Regions from separate parts of the Martinezella sp. CNPSo 3964 genome, predicted to be linked through region 2. Evidence: riboswitches for the same ligand, from Rfam matches in the RefSeq annotation. Region 2 holds a riboswitch; the other holds the start of a gene.
What was found. A riboswitch is a leader RNA that binds a small molecule or an ion and turns the genes downstream of it on or off. The one in region 2 is predicted to bind FMN.

Region 1: linked by a shared signal. The riboswitch ahead of AC13Q5_RS07545 (6,7-dimethyl-8-ribityllumazine synthase) and the one ahead of ribB (3,4-dihydroxy-2-butanone-4-phosphate synthase) in region 2 are both predicted to bind FMN.

What each region holds. Positions count from the first base shown of each region.
Region 1 covers NZ_JBXSOW010000002.1:191,072-200,658, reverse strand. The annotation lists gene AC13Q5_RS07575 (TetR/AcrR family transcriptional regulator) at 1-283, opposite strand, end outside; gene AC13Q5_RS07570 (tautomerase family protein) at 404-850, shown strand; gene AC13Q5_RS07565 (VOC family protein) at 921-1,316, shown strand; gene AC13Q5_RS07560 (class I SAM-dependent methyltransferase) at 1,436-2,122, shown strand; gene phnF (phosphonate metabolism transcriptional regulator PhnF) at 2,124-2,852, shown strand; gene AC13Q5_RS07550 (VOC family protein) at 2,897-3,247, opposite strand; gene AC13Q5_RS07545 (6,7-dimethyl-8-ribityllumazine synthase) at 3,306-3,782, opposite strand; FMN riboswitch at 3,872-4,018, opposite strand; gene AC13Q5_RS07540 (ABC transporter ATP-binding protein) at 4,125-5,186, opposite strand; gene AC13Q5_RS07535 (ABC transporter permease) at 5,198-5,986, opposite strand; gene AC13Q5_RS07530 (ABC transporter permease) at 5,983-6,876, opposite strand; gene AC13Q5_RS07525 (ABC transporter substrate-binding protein) at 6,949-8,052, opposite strand; gene AC13Q5_RS07520 (MurR/RpiR family transcriptional regulator) at 8,242-9,114, opposite strand; gene AC13Q5_RS07515 (N-formylglutamate amidohydrolase) at 9,295-9,587, shown strand, end outside.
Region 2 covers NZ_JBXSOW010000004.1:121,472-131,058, reverse strand. The annotation lists gene AC13Q5_RS14560 (M20 family metallopeptidase) at 1-365, shown strand, start outside; gene AC13Q5_RS14555 (Lrp/AsnC family transcriptional regulator) at 449-934, opposite strand; gene AC13Q5_RS14550 (ABC transporter ATP-binding protein) at 1,106-1,885, shown strand; gene AC13Q5_RS14545 (transporter substrate-binding domain-containing protein) at 1,930-2,703, shown strand; gene AC13Q5_RS14540 (ABC transporter permease) at 2,716-3,441, shown strand; gene AC13Q5_RS14535 (ABC transporter permease) at 3,453-4,142, shown strand; gene AC13Q5_RS14530 (homocysteine S-methyltransferase family protein) at 4,206-5,126, shown strand; gene ribB (3,4-dihydroxy-2-butanone-4-phosphate synthase) at 5,187-5,813, opposite strand; FMN riboswitch at 5,926-6,072, opposite strand; gene AC13Q5_RS14520 (SDR family oxidoreductase) at 6,173-6,955, opposite strand; gene tpiA (triose-phosphate isomerase) at 7,032-7,769, opposite strand; gene AC13Q5_RS14510 (SDR family oxidoreductase) at 7,774-8,562, opposite strand; gene AC13Q5_RS14505 (sugar ABC transporter ATP-binding protein) at 8,686-9,587, opposite strand, start outside.

The DNA of each region.
Region 1 (9,587 bases), on a different contig from region 2:
AGCCGAGATAGAAGCCGGCAAGCGCCTTCAACCAGTCTTTCGGCTGGTTTTGCCTGAGTGTCAGGATCGCTTGACGCAATTCCTCCAACCCTTCCACGACCGCGGTGCGAAACGCTTCGCTCTTGGACTTGAAGTGTCCGTAGAATGCGCCGTTGGTAACGCCGGCCGCTTTCGTCAGCGCGTCGATGCCCGCGCCGCCATAGCCTTCCTTGCGAAAGACTTGCCCCGCCGCCGCGACGACCCGCGTCCGGGTTTCTTCCTTATGTTCGGCGCTGTAGCGCACTGCCGCCTCCATTAAGAGTGATCTCTCTTTATCTGTTGCATAGAGAGTGATCGATGTGTATCGTTAAAGAGTGATCGGTATATATCATTTGCCGGCGCAGGTCCAACAAGGAGATATCCCATGCCTATTACACTTACCGTATCCGAAGGGCTGCTTTCCTCCGAAGCGCAGGCGCAAGCTTTCGCCGGATTGACAGATGCCGTCCTCGACGTTGCCGGATTGACCGGGAATGAATTCATGACGGCCAATGTCATCGGTTCGATCAATGTGCTTCCGGCAGAACATGTGCTGGCGGCCGGAAAGCCCGTTGCCGCGGCCTTTATCGAACTCAAACTGCCCGAAATCGCACTCGCGACTGCCGACGCCAAACGTGCTTTCATTGCAAGGGCGACCGATGTCGTCGAGCGGGCCGCGGAGGGGCGGATCAAGCGCGAGCACATCTGGTCGAATATCGTCTATGCGCCCGAGGGTGCCTGGGGCATTGCGGGACAAAGCTACAGCAATGCCGATCTTGTCGGCGCCATTGCGAGCGCCGCAGCGCCCGCAGTCGACGCTCATCGCGCCTGAGATGAGTTAATCGGTAACAATACCGGGCGGCCGCGTGGGCCGCTCGTTCGGCAACAAGGGGAGGCAGGAGATGCAACTCGCCAATTATCTGTTTTTCACGACGCATTGTGAGGACGCGCTTGTCTTCTATACGACCTGCGGGCTTGGCCAGGTGACGCTGTTGATCCGGCACGGTGCGGATGGGATACCGCTTGCCCACGAGGCAATGCGGGGCAGGGTAATGCATGCTCGCTTTGAAGGACCAGGCGTCATGTTCTTCGCTTCGGACAATCACGACGCAGAGCCGATGCGAGGTTCCGCCCATATGCTCATGACGGATGACTGGGAGAGCACTGAAAGGATGTTTGCCCGATTGGCTGAAGGCGGCACAGTGACGACGCCGCTCGCCGTCCAGCCTTGGGGTAGCTATTACGGCAAGCTGACGGATCGGTTCGGCGTGCAATGGATGGTGGATTGCGTGCAGTAGGCGAGGGCCGATCACGATTAGAAGATTGTCGCCACTAGTCCGGTCGTCCGGACGAATTCATACGGCTGTCATGGGACTTCGCTATCAAGGGTTCAGTCAACTCCAACAGCGAGCCCATCATGACAAACGCAGCCTCCACTTACGCAACCTGGCACAAGGATCCGCAGGGCGATACCGCAATGGCGGAATCGCACAGCCCCTATTGGCGGCATTTCATCGAGACGGTGCCAGAGCGGGATTTCTCCTCGAAGACTGTCCTGGACTTCGGCTGTAACCGGGGCGGCTTTCTGCGGCTGCTTTATGCCATGCGGCCGTTCCGACGCGGCGTCGGCATCGATATCGCTTCGGAGTCCGTGGCTGCCGCTGTGGAAGCTGTCGGCAACATGCCGCTGCAGTTTCATGTGACGACTGATTTATCGCCTTTTGCCGACAGCTTCGACGTTGCCTTCAGCTATGAGGTGATCTATCTGCTGCCGCAACTGAAAGAGCATGCCGAGGGGATGTTCCGTGCCATGCGCAATGGGGGCGTCTACTACGCTGTGACCGGCTGCCACAATGAAATGCCGCTTTGGCCGAAATGGCTTGAGCTTATCGGCAACAACAGTAATGCGCCGATGCAGGATCGCTCTCCGCAGGACTATATCGAGGCGTTCACGGCTGCCGGCTTCGATGTTTCTGTCAGGCGTTTCGGCTATGACGGTTTCGTGCGCGCAACCAAGGACCGCAAATATTATCCGAGCATTCTCGACGCCTTGAGCTATCCGGCCGAATACAAGCTGTTGTTCCGGCTCGAGAAGCGCATCTGACATGGAGACGATCGACCGCAAGGGCGGCAGCGCCCTCTGGCATCAGATCGGCGAGATCCTGGCGGCTGATATTGCCGCCGGGACTTTCGCGCCCGGAGAGAAATTGCCGACCGAGCCCGAGATGATGCAGCGCTTCGGCGTCAGTCGATTCACCGTGCGTCAGGCGCTGGGCCATCTGGAACAGCGTGGGCTGGTACGTGCCGAGCAGGGACGGGGAACCTTCGTTCACAGGGGCGTGCTCGACTATACGCTGTCGAAGCGCACGCGCTTTCACAAGAACCTGATCGAGCAGGGTTTCGAGCCGGGTGGCGAGTTGCTCGTCCATGAGATCGTGCCGGCGACGGAACGTATTGCCAGCTATCTGAAGCTGGCGGTTGGGGTAATGGTCATCCATCGTCGCGGCGTCATGACGGCTGATGGCATTCCGGTCGAATTGGGCGATTCCTATTATCCGGCCGAACGTTTTCCCGACTTCGACAAGGCCAGATTGCAGCATGCGACGATCTCGGCGGCACTCGCCAGCTATGGCGTCACCGACTATGAGCGCTTGTCAACGGAGATCGAGGCGCGCATGCCGACGGCGGACGAGGCACGGATCCTGCGCCAGCCGAAATCCGCGCCGCTGCTGGTGACGCGCAAGGTGGATGCGGATACCGACAGGGTGCCGATCACCTATTCGGAATCGGTCTGGCCGGCTGAACGCACCACATTCAATCTCGATCTGCGATAGCAAGGTTGCGGCGGGTCTGCCCATTTGGAGCGCCGCGCTCCGTATCAGCGATGGGACAGGATATTGACGACCTTGCCGAAGGGATCGCGGACATAGAACCGGCGGACACCCCAGGGTTCGTCTGTCAGGTCATACAATATTCCGAAGCCCATGGAGGTGGCGCGCTGATAGAGCGCGTCGACATTATCGACTTCGATGGAGAGATCGGGGACGAGCGTTCCCGAACCGCCTTCGCTGGCAACGCTGATCTGCGGTACTGTTGCCGCTTCGGACGCGAAGGTGACGATCCAGCCGTGATCCATGACGATATCGAGGCCGAGCAGGTCTTGGTAGAAAAGACGGGCCGTGGCGGGATCGGCGGTAGGCAGGTTCGGGATGATGCGTAGGACGGTCACTGACGTTTCTCCCTTTTAAAGGTGGAGGCGGGCTTTCGCTGCGCCTCCACCATGCTGGTCAGACCGTGACGGCCGGCAGCAGCTTGGCGCGCTCCGAAAGGATATGGCGGCAGGCGCTGGCCACTTCACGGCCCTTGATGATGAAATGTTCCTTGAAGAACTGGATATGGGCTTCCGACTCCTGGAAGTGATGCGGCGTCAGGACTGCAGAAAGGATAGGCACACCGGTATCCAGCTGCACGCGCATCATCGCATCGAGAACGGTATTGGCGACGAATTCATGGCGATAGATGCCGCCGTCGACAACGAAAGCGGTGGCAACGATTGCGGAATAACGGCCATTGCGGGCGAGCGTCTGTGCATGCAGCGGAATCTCAAGCGCGCCGGGTACATCGAAGATATCGATCGGCGATGCGCCTTCCACCGTCTGCCATTCGGCAACGAAGGAGTCGACCGAGCGATCGACGATGTCGGCATGCCAGCGAGCCCGAATGATCGCAATGCGGCTCGGCTGGGTAGAAATCGAAATGGTCATGAATTTTGCCTTTCAAGGGTTGTTGTCAATTATCCCTTGGGCGAACACGCATGAACGCGGCACTCCCCGTACGGAGGAGGTGCGACCCTGCTTGCTCTCTTCCATCCGGACTATACCGTCGGCTCCGGTATTTCACCGGATCTGCTGACCCTTCCGAAAGCTCGGAAGGCGCTCGCGGGCTCGGGGAAGATCCCCATACCGCCGGTGGGGAATTGCACCCCGCCCTGAGAACGCGTGGACTATAGATGCTTTCCCTCATGGAAATCAAAGAAAAACGCCGGGCTTTTGACCCGGCGTTTGCGAATAATTTTTCAAAGTTTACCTGCGGCGCAGGGGCCATTCTCAATCCTGAATGACGAGCAGGTCGGACGAGGCGAAGCGCAGCGTCACCTTCTCGCCAACGCTCGGAGGCATCATCCCCGGGCTGTTGAACATGTCGAAGGAAATCGTGTTGCCAGCGACATTCATGCGGGTGCGAATGACCGAACCCAGGAAGTGCGCCGACGAGACTTCGCCGGTCAGCGCCGTGTCGCCCTTGGCCGATTCCGCCAGAGAGCCGGCTTCCGGACGCAGGGCGAGCGATACGGTATCGCCCGGCTTGTAGGCCGTGACCGACTGCTTCAGGGTGACGCCCTGATCGCCAATCATGATGCGATTGCTGTCCGGATCGATGACCTTGCCTTCGATCAGGTTCAGCGTGCCGACGAAGGACGCGACAAAGCGGGTTGCCGGCGTGTTGTAGATTTCGAAAGGCGTGCCGATCTGGTCGGCACGGCCGGCATTCATGACGACGATACGGTCGGAGATGGACAGAGCTTCTTCCTGATCGTGTGTGACGAAAACCGTGGTGATGCCGAGCTGCTGCTGGATGGCGCGGATTTCCTCGCGCAGCGAGATGCGGATCTTGGCGTCGAGGGCCGAAAGCGGCTCGTCAAGCAGGAGGACCTGCGGCTTGACGGCGATGGCGCGGGCGAGCGCCACGCGCTGCTGCTGGCCGCCGGACATCTGGTAGGGGTAGCGGCCGGCGAGATGATCGAGCTTGATGAGGGCAAGCATCTCCTTGACGCGCTTGTCGATGTCGGGCTTCGCCATGCCGGCGACCTTGAGGCCGAAGGCGACGTTGTCATGCACCGTCATGTTCGGAAACAGAGCATAGGCCTGGAATACCATGCCGATATTGCGCTGGTTCGGTTTCAACGCCCGTTGATCCTTGCCGTTGATCGACAGGGTGCCGGCGGTAGGATTTTCGAAACCGGCGATCATCCGCAGCACGGTCGTCTTGCCGCAGCCCGATGGTCCGAGGAAGGAGATGAATTCTCCTTTTTCGATGTTCATGTTGAAATCGTGAACGACGTGGACGTCGCCGAAGGACTTCTTGATGTGGGTGAGTTCGAGAAAAGCCATGGTGAGAAGCCTTACGCCTTAACCGGAGCCAATTTGGAGAAGCGGGAAACGAGCTGCAGAAAGCCCATGCTGAGCCAGGTCACTGCAAGCGCGATGATGGCCAGTGCCGAGGACTGGTAAGCCTGGTTGGCGCCGACGAGCTGCATGTAAGGGCCGAAAGCCGGCCGATTGAGCAATGACGCCATCGTGAATTCGCCCATGACGATCGCCAGTGTGATGAAGGCGCCGGAGAGAACGCCGCTCATGACATTGGGGAAGATGCAGCGGAACATGATGGTCGTCCACTTCGCGCCAAGGCTTTCCGCCGCTTCCGTCAGGGTGCCGACATCGATCGTGCGCATCGCCGTATCAACCGAACGATACATATAGGGGAGCGACAAGACAATATAGGAGCAAACGAGAAGGAAGTTCGTGGTCTGCTCGAAGCCTGTCAGGGGCAGGATGGACGACGAATTGTAGAGGCGCAGATAGCCGAAGACGATGACGATTGCCGGGATGACGAGCGGCATCAGCGTGATGAATTCGACGATCGGGCGCAGCTGCGGCAGGCGAAGCCGGACCCAATAGGCCGTGGGCACGACGAGCAGCATGCCGACGATGATGGTCAGCACGGCCATGAGCATGGAATAGCCGAACGCATAGAGGAAGTGCGCATCGGAAAAGACCGATGCGTAGGCGTCGAAACTATAGGCGTCGCGGCGCATGCGCAGCGAGAATTCCAGCGTGCCGATGAGCGGAACGATGAAATAGATGGCGCCGATGACGACCGCGATCCAGGCGAAGAATTTCTGCAGCTTCATTTCTGCCACCGTTCTGCGCGCATGCGCATGATGATGTAAATGACGTTGGAAATACCGGTGATGACGATCATGCCGAGGGCCATCGCATAGCCGAGATTGGCGTTGTGCAGGACGTCACCGCGGATCTGCGCGTAGAGCTGGATCGGGATGATGTTCAGCGAGCTGCCGGTCAGGGCGATTGCAGTCGCGATCGCGCCGAAGGCGTTGGCGAAGAGCAGTAGGGTCGTGCCAAGCAAGCTCGGCCAGAGGATGGGGAATGCCACCATGAGCCAATATTGCCGATTGGTTGCTCCAAGGATGGAGGCGGCTTCGCGCCATTCCTTCTTCATGCCGTCCAGAGCGGGCGTGATGATCAGCACCATCAGCGGGATCTGAAAATACATGTAGGTGACGGTCAGGCCGATGAAGCTGTAGAGATTGAAGCCCGTCGCATAGAGATTGAAGCCCAACCAGTCTCTCATCAACACGGTCACGAGGCCGAGGCGGCCGATCGTGGCGATGAATGCGAATGCCAGTGGCACGCCGGCAAAGTTGGAGGCGACGCCGGAAAAGGTCAGGAACGTATGGCGTACCCAGTTCGGCAAGCCGCCCATGACCAAGGCCCATGCAAGGTAGAAGCCGATCAGCGCGCCACCAAGAGAAGATGCGACCGAGACCTTGATGCTGATCCAGTATGAATCCCAGATCGATTTGGTGAAAAGATCGCCGATATTCTTCAGCGTCAGGCTGCCGTCGGGCGTTAGAAAGGCGCCCGCGATCAGATAGATCGTCGGGAGAATCAGGAACAGCAGCGCGAAGATCAGGAAGGGCGCTATGCCCAGCCAGTCGACAACCACGCGCTTGTTGATCATGGGAGTGGAACTGACTGTCGATGTTGTGACGATGCTCATGATTGGCCCAATCCGCGGCGTCAGAAAACGGAAAACCTCCCCGCCGAAGCGGGGAGGTCATGTTGGCTGAAATTACTGCACGTTCGAACCGACGACAGAGTCCCACTTGGTGGTGATGGCGGCCTTGCCGGCATCCTGCTCGTCGAGCGTCGGGAATACAGCCTTTTCATAGGCGGCAGCCGGCGGCAGCTTGTCGAGAAGCTCCTGGGGGACCTTCTTGTTCTTCGCCAGGTCGTTGAAGCGGATCGGGTGGCAATAGCCCTTCAGCCAGCCGATCTGTCCTTCGTCGGAATAGAGGAACTCCATCCAGAGCTTGGCAGCGTTCGGATGCGGAGCAAAAGCCGAGATCGCCTGAACGTAGACACCGGCGATAACGCCCGAAGCCGGAACGGTGACGTCAACCGGCGGGTTGCCGTTCAGGCTGTCGCGCCAGGAAAGACCGTTGTAGTCCCATGCGACAACGATCGGTGTTGCGCCCTGTGCGAGCGAAGCCGACTTGCCGATAACCGGAACGAAGTTGCCGGCCTTGTTCAGCTTGGCGAAATAGCCGAGGCCGGCTTCACCGACCTTGGTGGCATCCTTCTCGCCGGCAGCGAGGCCAGCGGCGTAGACTGCCTGAACGGCCTGGTTCGACGTGCGCGGGTCACCTGCGAGCGAAACGGTGTTGGCATATTCCGGCTTCAGGAGGTCAGCCCAGTCCTTCGGCGGGTTCTTCACGACGTCCTTGTTGGTGACGAAGGAGAGAACGCCGTAGTAATCGCCATACCAATAGCCTTCGGCATCCTTGGCGCTGTCCGGAATGGAATCCCAGGTGGAAACCTTGTACGGCTGCAGCAGGCCTTCCTTCTTGGCGGTCGGGCCGAAGGAGAGACCGACGTCGATCACGTCCGGAGCCTGCGGGCCGGTGTTGCCCTTGTTGGCGCGGATTGCTTCGACTTCATCGCCCGAACCGGCATCCGGGTTCAGTTCGTTCACTTCGATGCCGTACTTCGCCTTGAAAGCAGCGATCAGGTCACCATAACCGCACCAGTTGTGGGGCAGGGCGATGGTGGTCAGCGTGCCTTCCTTCTTGGCGGCAGCGATGAGATCAGCGCTCGGTTCTGCGGCCGCAATAGCCGTCGAAGCGACGAGCATCGCGGTGGAGATTGTCAGAAGACGATGAATTTTCGAGATCACTGCATTTCCTCCTTTTGGGTTTTCAGTGTCTGGCGTTGCTGTTAATGACGTTACATGAAGGTTGTGTGACGACTTCAAAGCGTTGCGTTTGCTGAAAACGCAGTCGATTTTTGCTTCTAGTCGACAAGTATGACAGTCGCTGTATTTCACCATGCTCAATGCATCGTTATTTTGTGTTTTCATTCCCCTTCAGCTTAGCTTGCGAAACAACTTTGTTTGTTCGAAAAGACCTTCCAGTGTCTTCATGCGCTCGCTTGTCTCGTCCCATGTCGAGCTTTGTACGGCTTCGATCAGGGCTTCGACGATGAAGAGGGTGACAACCGACGAATCCCAGGCGGATGGCGCCTCGATCTGCACGCGAAACGTGTATTTCGCATGCTTGGCGGCGGGCGTTGCCCACTGGTCGGTGAAGACGATGATTTCGGCGCCGCGCCGGCGGGCGGCGGCGGCCAGATTGACCATTTCCTGCTCGTAGCGCCTGATATCGAATATGACGAGCAGATCACCCGGATTCATGTTCAGGACATATTGCGGCCAGGCGCTCGAATTGGAAGAAAGCAGCGTCGTATTGGGCCGAATGACCTGCATATGGGTGAAGAAATACTCGGCAAGCGCCCCTGTGATGCGCCCACCCACGAAATAAAGCCCGCGTTTTCTTTCCGACAGCAGCGCTGCAACGCCGTCGAACGTCGCCACATCGATATCGGACAAGGTCTGCCGCAGGTTCCCCATGATGGCATCGGCGAAACGATTGAGGATATGTGTACCTGGCGCGTTGGATGCCCAACGATCGTGCTTTGTCAGTGGGTTGGAGATTGTCGCCTCAACCTCTTGATGAAGATGGGCCTGGAAGTCTGGATAGCCCTTATATCCAAGTTTCTGCACCATGCGCGCAACTGTCGGGGTCGAGACCCGCGCATTCTCGGCAACAGTGGTGATGCTGCCCAGCCCGGAAACTGGGTAGTTGTCTAACAGGCTCTTGGCGAGCTGCTTTTCGGCGCGCGTCAGCGTGTCAAAGCGCGCGTTGATCACGTCCGAAACTGTCTTCGACGCATTGTTCACTCGATTTTTGCTCCCCGGGACGGTCTGATGCCGCTTTCCTCGCAGGATATAACAACGCTGTCACAATTCGAGTCAATGTCACAAATGAAGAAATAATTTCAGTTTCCAGTTGACAGCGACGAAAACCTGAAGAATTCTTTTCTTATAAACATTTTATTAATCGGCAATGGGGCGTCTCCGATGCTTGCGCAGCAAGGCATTTTGACGAAGGCGGATGGCGATTGTGTTGCGGTCGAAAGACCGGACGGAAGCAGTGCGGTTCTGCTCGTCTGCGAGCATGCCTCCCGCGCCCTTCCGGAGCGGTTCGGCGATCTTGGGCTTTCCGTCGAGGCGCTTTCCAGCCATATCGCCTGGGATCCGGGTGCACTCGCGGTTGCAAGAGGAATTTCCGCCGGCTTGAATGCTACTTTGGTTTTTCAGCGTTTCTCCCGACTGATTTATGATTGCAACCGGCCGCCGGAAAGCGCTGGCGC
Region 2 (9,587 bases):
TCACTGACGAGCCGCTCGCGACCTTTCTCACTCCACAAAACACAAACCGCAAGCCACTGATCGGGTCAACGGATGTTGGCGACGTCAGCTGGGTCGTCCCGACCGTTCAGGTTCACGCGCCGACGGTTGCGATCGGCACGCCGTTTCATACGTGGCAGGTAGTGGCTCAGGGCAAGATGCCGGCAGCGCACAAGGCGATGGTGCACGCCGCAAAGGCCATGGCCGCGACGGGGCTCGCTGCAATCACTGATCCAGTATTGATGGAAAGTGCAAAAGCCGCCTTGGCCGAGCAAACAGCCCGCAGCCCCTATGTCAGCCCGTTGAATGCGGATGTGATGCCACCCCTGGATATGTCCAGGGGATAGTTGCCTTTCGCTCTGGCACAGAAAGGCTTACCGGAGATCGAAAAGCGGCTGTATTGACATAAGCGCTATCCGCAATCCGCAAGTTACCGACCGGCATCGTCGCCGTCTGCCAGCGGCACGAGCAACCCAAGCTTGACGTCGCGCAATACAACATTGGTGTGCATGCGCCGGATTTGAGGATTCTCCGCCATGATTACGGCGGCGATGTCGTCATAGTGCTCGACATCCCTGGCCGTGACGATCGCAATGAGGTCGACGGCACCCGTGACATAATAGACCTGCTGGATGTGATCCTGCTTTTCCGCCCAAAGGCGGAACTTGGCAAGCGCATCGTAATTGTCGCGCTCGATCTCCATGCCGACGATGAACACCATTGGCGTCCCGGTCGCCTTGCGGTCGACGACCGCGATTTCCGCCTTGATGATACCATCCTCGCGCAACCTTTTCAGGCGCCGCTGCACGGCGGAGGTCGAAAGGCCGACCTCTTCGGCGATCGCTTCGGCAGTGAGTTGGCAATTGCGTTGGACGATGTCGAGAATATCGCGATCAAACCGATCCAGATTTTCCATTCCCACTCCTCTGGCTGCCGATGAAATCAAATGACGACATCTCTATTCTATCATAAAAGATGCACAAGAAATACATTTTTGCATTTTTTGTGCAAAATGATCTGAAATTGCGCGCAAATTCCGCCCTTCTTCGCGATATTCTCCGCAAATTGTTTTTCATCGGAATTCTATATGACAGCGCTGTCCTCCCAGGCGCTTTGCGTGGAAGATCTTCACAAGAGCTTTGGGTCACATCAGGTCCTCAAGGGCGTTTCAACCACTGCCAATCAGGGGGACGTGATTTCCATCATCGGCTCCTCCGGCTCCGGAAAAAGCACGTTTCTGCGATGCATAAACCTGCTTGAGATGCCCGATCGCGGCCGCATCGTCGTCAACGGCGAGGAAGTCGCCCTGAGACGAGGACGCCACGGACAGATGCAGCCGAAAAGCTGGCGGCAGATCGAACGGATGCGCAGTGGTCTGGGCATGGTTTTCCAGAGCTTCAATCTCTGGGCGCACATGACCGTTCTCGAAAACATCATCGAGGCCCCGGTGCATGTCCTGGGTGTGCCCCGTCGCGAGGCGATCGAGAAGGCTGAGGCTCTTCTCAATAAAGTCGGGCTTTACGACAAGCGCGATGCCTATCCGGCCTTCCTCTCCGGAGGGCAGCAGCAAAGGGCAGCGATTGCTCGCGCGCTTTGCATCGATCCGGCCGTGATGCTCTTCGACGAGCCGACATCGGCTCTCGATCCCGAACTGGTCGGCGAAGTCCTCAAAGTCATCCGCGACCTCGCCGAGGAGGGCCGAACCATGCTGCTGGTCACGCACGAGATGCGCTTTGCCCGCGACGTCTCGAACCACGTTCTCTTCCTGCATCAGGGGCGGATCGAGGAGGAAGGGCCGCCCAGGCAGATCTTCGATGCTCCGATCAGCTCTCGCTGTCGGGAGTTTACCGGCATGCTGACGTCCTGATCCCCATCCCATTCGCAGATAAAACCATTAGGAGAATCCCTTACATGAGACTGATTTCCACCTTACTTGCCGGACTTGCCCTTACGCTCTCTTCCATGACCGCTCATGCGGAAGTTCGCTTTGGCATCATGAACGAATCCTACCCGCCCTTCTTCGCCAAGGATGCCTCGGGCAAATGGCAGGGCTGGGAAATCGACATGATGGATGCCGTCTGCGAGCAGATGAAAGAGAAATGCTCGATCGTCGAGCTTTCCTGGGATGGCCTCATTCCGGCGCTTCAGAGCAAGAAGTTCGATGTGATCTGGTCATCGATGTCGAATACGGCCGAGCGCTCGAAGGTCATCGATTTCACCGACAAATATTACAATACGCCCAGCACGCTGATCGGCCCGAAGGACCAGAAGCCAGGCGCAACCGCAGACGACGTCAAGGGCAAGACCATCGGCATTCAGGTGTCGACCATCCAGTCGGAGTATTACAAGAAATACTTTGCCAAGGTCGCGGACGAGAAGACCTACCAGACGCTCGACGAGGCGTTTCAGGATCTTGCCGCCGGCCGCATCGACTATGTCTTTGGCGATTCCCTTGCGCTTGATGCCTTCCTGAAGAGCGATGGCGGCAAGGATTGCTGCGCCAAGATGGGCGACGTGGCCGACGACAAGGAAATCCTCGGAGCCGGCGTTTCCGGCGGCCTGCGCAAGGAAGACACCGAACTCAAGGCAAAGCTCAACGCCGCGATCGCTGCAGTACGCGCCAGCGGCAAATACGACGAGATCACCAAGAAGTATTTCACTTTCGATATTTACGGCGCGAAGTAAACGATCGCGGCGATGGCGACCTCCCAGCAAGGCATACTCGATCTGCTCTCCCCCTATCCGCCCGGATGGGGTGGCGTGCTCCTGACCGGGGCCGTCTCAACGGTCGCCATCTCCGCCGGCGCTTTTCTGATCGGCCTTCTGCTTGGTACTGGCGGCGCGTTGGGCAAGCTTTCCAGTATCAGGCCACTCCGCCTTCTGCTTGAGCTCTATACGACCACCGTTCGCGCAGTCCCCGAGCTGATCCTGATCGTCGGGCTCTATTATGCCGGAATGGACGGCCTCAATCGGCTCCTCGCGGCGCTCAACCTGCCTGCCTTCGAATTGAACGGCTTTGCTGTCGCGGTCGCCGTGCTCGGTTTCGTGCAGGGTGCCTATATGACGGAGGTGTTGCGCGGCGCGATCTTGGCGATCCCCGTCGGCCAGATCGAGGCGGCCAAGGCTTTCGGCATGGGGCCGCGGCTGCGTTTCCGTCGCATCATCCTGCCCGCCCTACTGCCGAACGCTCTACCCGGTCTTGCCAATCTGTGGATGTCAGTGACGAAGGACAGCGCTCTCGTCGCAGTCGTCGGCTACCAGGAACTGGCTCTCGCCACACGTCTCGCCGGCGCAAGCACCAAGCATTATTTCATCTTTTTCCTCGCCTCCGCCCTCATCTATCTCGCTCTGACACTCGTCTCGAACGCCATATTCAATCTGGTCGAGCGACGGGTGCGGCGCGGCCAGCCGAAGCTTGCGTAAGGGATGTTGGCATGACTTTCTCATGGATATCATCCTATTGGCCGCTCCTGTTGACGGGAGCCGTGCAGACGCTGTCGCTGCTTGCGATTTCCGTCGTCTTCGGCTTCATCATCGCGATCGGCCTGGCCTTCGCCCAGGTCAGCGGCGGCCCGATCCTGCGAAGCCTTGCCCGCGGCTACTGCACCTTCTTCCGGGGCACGCCGCTGCTGATACAGCTCTGGCTGCTCTATTATGGCGTTGGCTCTCTTCTGCCGATGATCCCGGGTATCCGCCAGAGCCTGTTCTGGCCTATCCTGCGCGAAGGCTTCTTCTTCGCCGCAGTGAGCTTCACGCTGAATTATGCGGCCTACGAAGCGGAGGTGTTGCGCGGCGCCTTGCTCGCCGTCCCGAAAGGCGAGCTGGAAGCCGGCCGCGCATTCGGCATGCGTCCCTTCACGCTGACGCGGCGCATCTGGCTGCCGCGCGCCATTCGTATCGCATTGCCGACGATCGGCGGCGAAATCGTCATGCAGCTGAAGGCGACACCGCTCGCCTTCACGGTGACGGTAATGGATCTCTATGCCGTTGCCACCAAGGTTCGCCAGGACACGCTGCTCGTCTACGAACCGCTGATCGTCGTTACCGTTTTCTATCTCATCCTTACAGCCATCATCGCGCGAAGCTTCCGCTTTCTGGAAGCGCAGGTGCCGGTGCGGCGCTAACCCACGGCGCGAGGGAGAGATGAAACCTCTCCGCAGATCCGAGCCATTCTGGAGATCCTATTCATGAGCAAACTGTTGATCCTCGATGGCGGCATGAGCCGCGAACTGCTGCGTCTCGGCGCGGAATTGAAGCAGCCGGAGTGGTCGGCGCTGGCGCTCGTCAATTCGCCGGAGATCGTCCGGCAGGTCCATGGCGAATTCATCGCTGCCGGCTCGGACGTCATCACGACGAACAGCTACGCGCTCGTGCCCTTTCACATTGGCGAGGAGCGATTCCGGAAGGAAGGAGCCGACCTCATCGCCCTTTCTGGTCGGCTGGCGCGCGACGCCGCCGATGCCTGCAAGGATCGAAAGGTCCTGGTCGCCGGTTCGTTGCCGCCCATCTTCGGCTCCTACGAGCCGCAGAATTTCGACGCGTCTCGGGTACAAGACTATCTCAAGGTTCTGGTCGAAAACCTTGATCCCTATGTCGATGTCTGGCTTGGCGAAACCCTTAGCCTGATCGCGGAGGGAGAGGCGGTTCGGACTGCGGTTGCTGGCACCGGCAAGCCGTTCTGGATCTCCTTCACACTCGCGGATGACGCCGCGCAGAGGAATGGCGCCTCTCCCAAGCTTCGATCCGGCGAAGCCGTCGAGGATGCGGCTCAGTGGGCGGCGTCATCTGGCGCCGACGCACTTCTGTTCAACTGCAGCAAACCGGAAGTCATGCGAAAGGCCGTCGATACGGCAGCGGAGATTTTCAAGCGGGACGGCAACAATCTGCAAATCGGCGTCTATGCCAATGCCTTCGAGGGAGAGCAAGGCGAGTCCGCTGCCAACGAGGGCCTTCACGCGACCCGAGAGGATCTGAACGATGACGCCTATTCACGCTTCGCCTGCTCGTGGGTCGATGCTGGCGCGACGATGGTCGGCGGCTGCTGCGGAATTGGCGCCGGACATATTCATCGGCTGAAAAAGGCTCTCCTTGCCCCTCAAGGAGCATAGGAGAGCCTCGGGCAAATATCGATCCGGGCGGGATCATCAGGATGGGCTGTATCGGAACGATCAGGCAGCCTTGAAAGGAGCGATCGCAGCCCTGTAGGCGATGAGATCCTCGATCGTGACAAGGTGGAGGCCATGCCGCTCGGCGAAAACTTCAAGCTCGGGGAGGCGCGCCATCGTGCCGTCGTCATTCGCCACTTCGCAGATGACACCGGCTGGTGATAGGCCGGCAAGCCTGGCAAGATCCACCGCTGCTTCCGTATGGCCGGGACGCGACAGGACACCGTTTGGATGCGCGCGAAGCGGAAAGATATGACCGGGCCGGGCAAACTCCTCCGGGCGCGATCCGTCCCTGACGAGGGCACGAACGGTTGCCGCTCTGTCGGCGGCGGATATTCCGGTCGTGGTTTCCGGGATGTAGTCGACCGAAACGGTAAACGCGGTCTTGAGGACTTCGGTGTTGCGCGGCACCATCAGCGGAATATCGAGCTCGTCGAGCCTTTCGCCCTCCATCGGAACGCAGATGAGACCGCGGGCATGGTTCATCATGAAAGCGATTGCCTGCGGCGTGACCGCTTCCGCAGCAATCACCAGATCGCCTTCGTTTTCGCGGTCGCGATCATCGACAACCACAATGATCTCTCCCCGCGCAATCGCAGCGATCGCATCTTCAATTTTCGAAATTGTCATTTTCCTGCCTTTCAAGGGTTGCCGCTTGGAACGGCGTGCATGGCCGGTTAAAGCCACCATTTTCCCTTGGGCGAACAAGCATGTGAACGCCACCATGAAGCAGCGTCTCCTGCGTTGCTCCCTTCCATCCGGACTATGACCGTCGGCTCCGGCATCTCACCGGATCTGCTGACCCTTCCGATAACCGGAAGGCGCTCGCGGGCTCGAGGAAGCTCCCCATACCGCCGGTGGGGAATTACACCCCGCCCTGAGAACACGTAAAAGATAAGGGATCAATGCCTGGTTCCGCAAGAGGCATTGATCGCCGAATTGTCGAGAATCCGATCCGCCCATTGAACGCACCGTTCCTCATTGTCGAACTAAGACATGATCAGGCCGCCGTCGACATTGATCGTCTGGCCGGTGATATAGGCGGCATCGTCGCTGGCAAGGAAAGTGACGAGACCTGCAACGTCTTCGCCCGATCCGGCCCGTTTCATCGGAATGCCCTCGACCCATTCCTTCATGAGCTCGCCGGGACCGTAATTGCCCAACAGCTTGCCCCATGCCTGATCGTTATAGGCCCACATATCGGTTTCGATGATCCCGGGGCAGAAGGCGTTCACGGTAATTCCCTCGGTCGCGACTTCCTTTGCCAAGCTCTGGGTAATGCCGACGACGCCCATCTTCGATGCCGCATAATGCGGTGTGTAGATGAAGCCGTCGCGCGCCTGGCCGGAGGCAGTATTGATGATCCGGCCGCCGCGCCCATGCTTGCGCATGCGGGCAATCGCCTCCTGGGCGCAAAGGAAGACGCCTTTGGTGTTGACCGCCATGACCTTGTCCCATTCGCCCTCGGTCATGTCCTCGACGCGGGCAATGGTGATGACGCCGGCATTCTGGATCGATACGTCAACGGCGCCGAAAGCCGCTTCGGCAGCCTCGTAAAGACCCTTCACGCTGACCTTGTCCGTCACGTCTCCAACGAAGGAAATCGCCTTTCCGCCGTCAGCCTTGATCCCATCAGCAACCGCGTGGACGGAATCCTCATTGGCCGAGACCACGAGATTGGCACCCTCGCGCGCGAACCGCCTGGCGATCGCAGCACCGATGCCGCGGCTCGCGCCGGTAATGACGACGGTCTTGTTTTCGAAGCGTTGCATTTCCTATTCCTTTCGCGGTGACAGCCATGCCAGGCGTCGACTCCAGGGCTGATCGCCCCGCCTGTTGCTGGCGACTTCAAACGGTAGCCGAAATAATCCCGGCGAACTCCGATGCCTTCAGCGACGCCCCTCCGACGAGAGCACCATCGACGTTGGAAACGCCAAAGATCGCCTTTGCATTTGATGCCTTGACCGAGCCGCCGTAGAGAATCCTGACACCCTGCCCGTCTTCTCCCAGCCGTCTTTCGAGCGTCTGCCGGATGGACGAATGCACCTCTTCGATCTGCTCAAGGGTCGGAACCAATCCGGTTCCGATCGCCCATACCGGTTCATAGGCGATCGCCATGTTCGCATTGGTCGCTGTGTCGGGAATCGATCCCTCAAGCTGGGCACGAACGACTTCGATCGCTCGTCCCTCATCCCGTTCTTCGCGCGTTTCGCCGACGCAAATAATGCTCGTCAGTCCCGCCTTGTGGACTGCAATAGCCTTCCTCGCGACTGCGGCATCTGCCTCGCCGTAGGCCGAACGCCGTTCGGAATGTCCCAGAATGACAAAGCGAGCGCCGATTTCGGCGAGCATTTCGGCGGAGACGTCTCCGGTGAAGGCGCCCGCGGCCTGCGCGTGGCAATCCTGCGCGCCGACGGCAATCGCCGAACCTGCGGCACATTCGGCCGCCTTTTCCACCAGCGTGAAGGGCGGGCAGACGACGATGTCGCACGCCGCCTCGCCCGTTATTCCCTTCAGCGCCTCGATCTCAGCCAGGGAGGAAGCGAGACCGTTCATTTTCCAGTTGCCTGCAATCAGTTTCTTCATCGCATCACCAGCAGCAGAAGCCGCCGTCGACGAGCAGGTCGACGCCCGTCACGAAGCTCGCGGCATTCGACAGCAGAAAGACGGCGGGACCGACCATCTCATCGACCGTTGCCATGCGCTGCATCGGCGTCTGCTCCTCGAAGAGCTTGGTCTGGTGAACCATCTCCGGACGCGTGTTCATCGGCGTTGCGGTATATCCCGGCGAGATGGTGTTGACGCGAATGCCGCGGCCGACCCACTCCATCGCGAGCGACTTCGACATATGGATCACGCCGGCCTTGGAAGCGTTATAATGCGCCTGGCTCAGGCCGCGATTGACGATGACGCCGGACATGGAGGCGATGTTGACGATCGATCCACGTCCATTCTTCAGCATGGCGCGCGCTTCTGCCTGGCACGACAGGAAGACACCCTTCAGATTGATGTCCATCAATGTCTGGTACTGGTCTTCCTCCATCTCCTCGGCAGGATTGGCGTTGGCGATACCGGCGGCATTGACGGCAAGCGTCAGTGCGCCGAGTTCCGCTTCGGTACGGGCAACCGCCTCCTCAAGAGAAGATTTGCTGGTGACATCGGCCGCAATCTGGATGGAGCGGCGACCGGCAGCCTTGATGTGCGAAGCCGTGTTCGCCAAACCGTCGTCGGAGCGACGGTCAAGAAGTGCGACATCGGCGCCGCATTGGGCAAGGCCGATTGCGATGCGCTGCCCGATCCCGCTTCCTGCGCCGGTCACGAGCGCGACCTGTCCCTTGAGATCGAAAAGTTTCGGGGCGTTCAGAGTGATGTCGGACACCGCTCTTCCTTTCTGTTTGCCTGGAGCGTTTCCGCTTTTCTTCGAATCGCGAAAATGCCCTATGTTATTGTTTCTTTACGCATTCCGGGCGGAAAACTGCTGCGTACTTTTCCTGGAAATGCTCTAGATTGTCGCAAGTTCCATGACCGAGACATCATTGGCCTCGTCACGGTTCAAAATGCCCGCCTGCTTGCCCTGGGCGAGCACGAGAATACGGTTGGAGACGCCAAGAACCTCCTCGAGGTCGGAGCTGACGACGATGACCGCCACCCCCTGCTTGGCCAGGTTCACGATGATGTCGTAGATGCTTGCTCTGGCGCCGACATCGATACCTCGGGTCGGCTCATCGAGGACGACGACCTTGGGATCGCGCATCAGCCATTTTGCGATGACGACCTTTTGCTGGTTGCCGCCCGACAGGTCCGAGGCATATTGCTCGGCGCGGCCCTTGACGCCGAACTTCGCCACGGCCTTTTCGGCAAAGGCACGCTTGACGCGCGACGTGATCCAACGCCCGCCGAGCTTGTCGAGATTGGCGTAGATGATGTTCTCGCCGATGCGATGACCGACGACGAGGCCCTGTTCCTTGCGATCCTCGGGCACCATGACGATACCCCTTGCGATCGCATCCGCCGGATCACGAAGCTTGAGCTCCTTGCCCTCCAGCCTGATCGAACCGGCGCTAATCGGATCTGCCCCGGAAATGGCACGCACGAGTTCCGTGCGGCCGGCACCAACCAACCCGGCAATGCCGAGGATCTCGCCGGCCCGAACGTCGAACGTCACGTCCCGAAATGAATTGTCGGGAGAAGTCAGCCCACTAACCTGCAGCACCGCCCGGTCAGTCGGCTCGGGAAGAGCCGGGAACATCCGGTCCAGAGAACGACCGACCATGCTTTCGACGATCGTGCGAACCGGTGTGGCACTGTCGGCAAACTCCTGGACGCGCTCGCCATCGCGCAGGACGACGATGCGATCGGTGATCTGCTTGATCTCCTCCATGCGGTGCGAAATGTAGACGATCC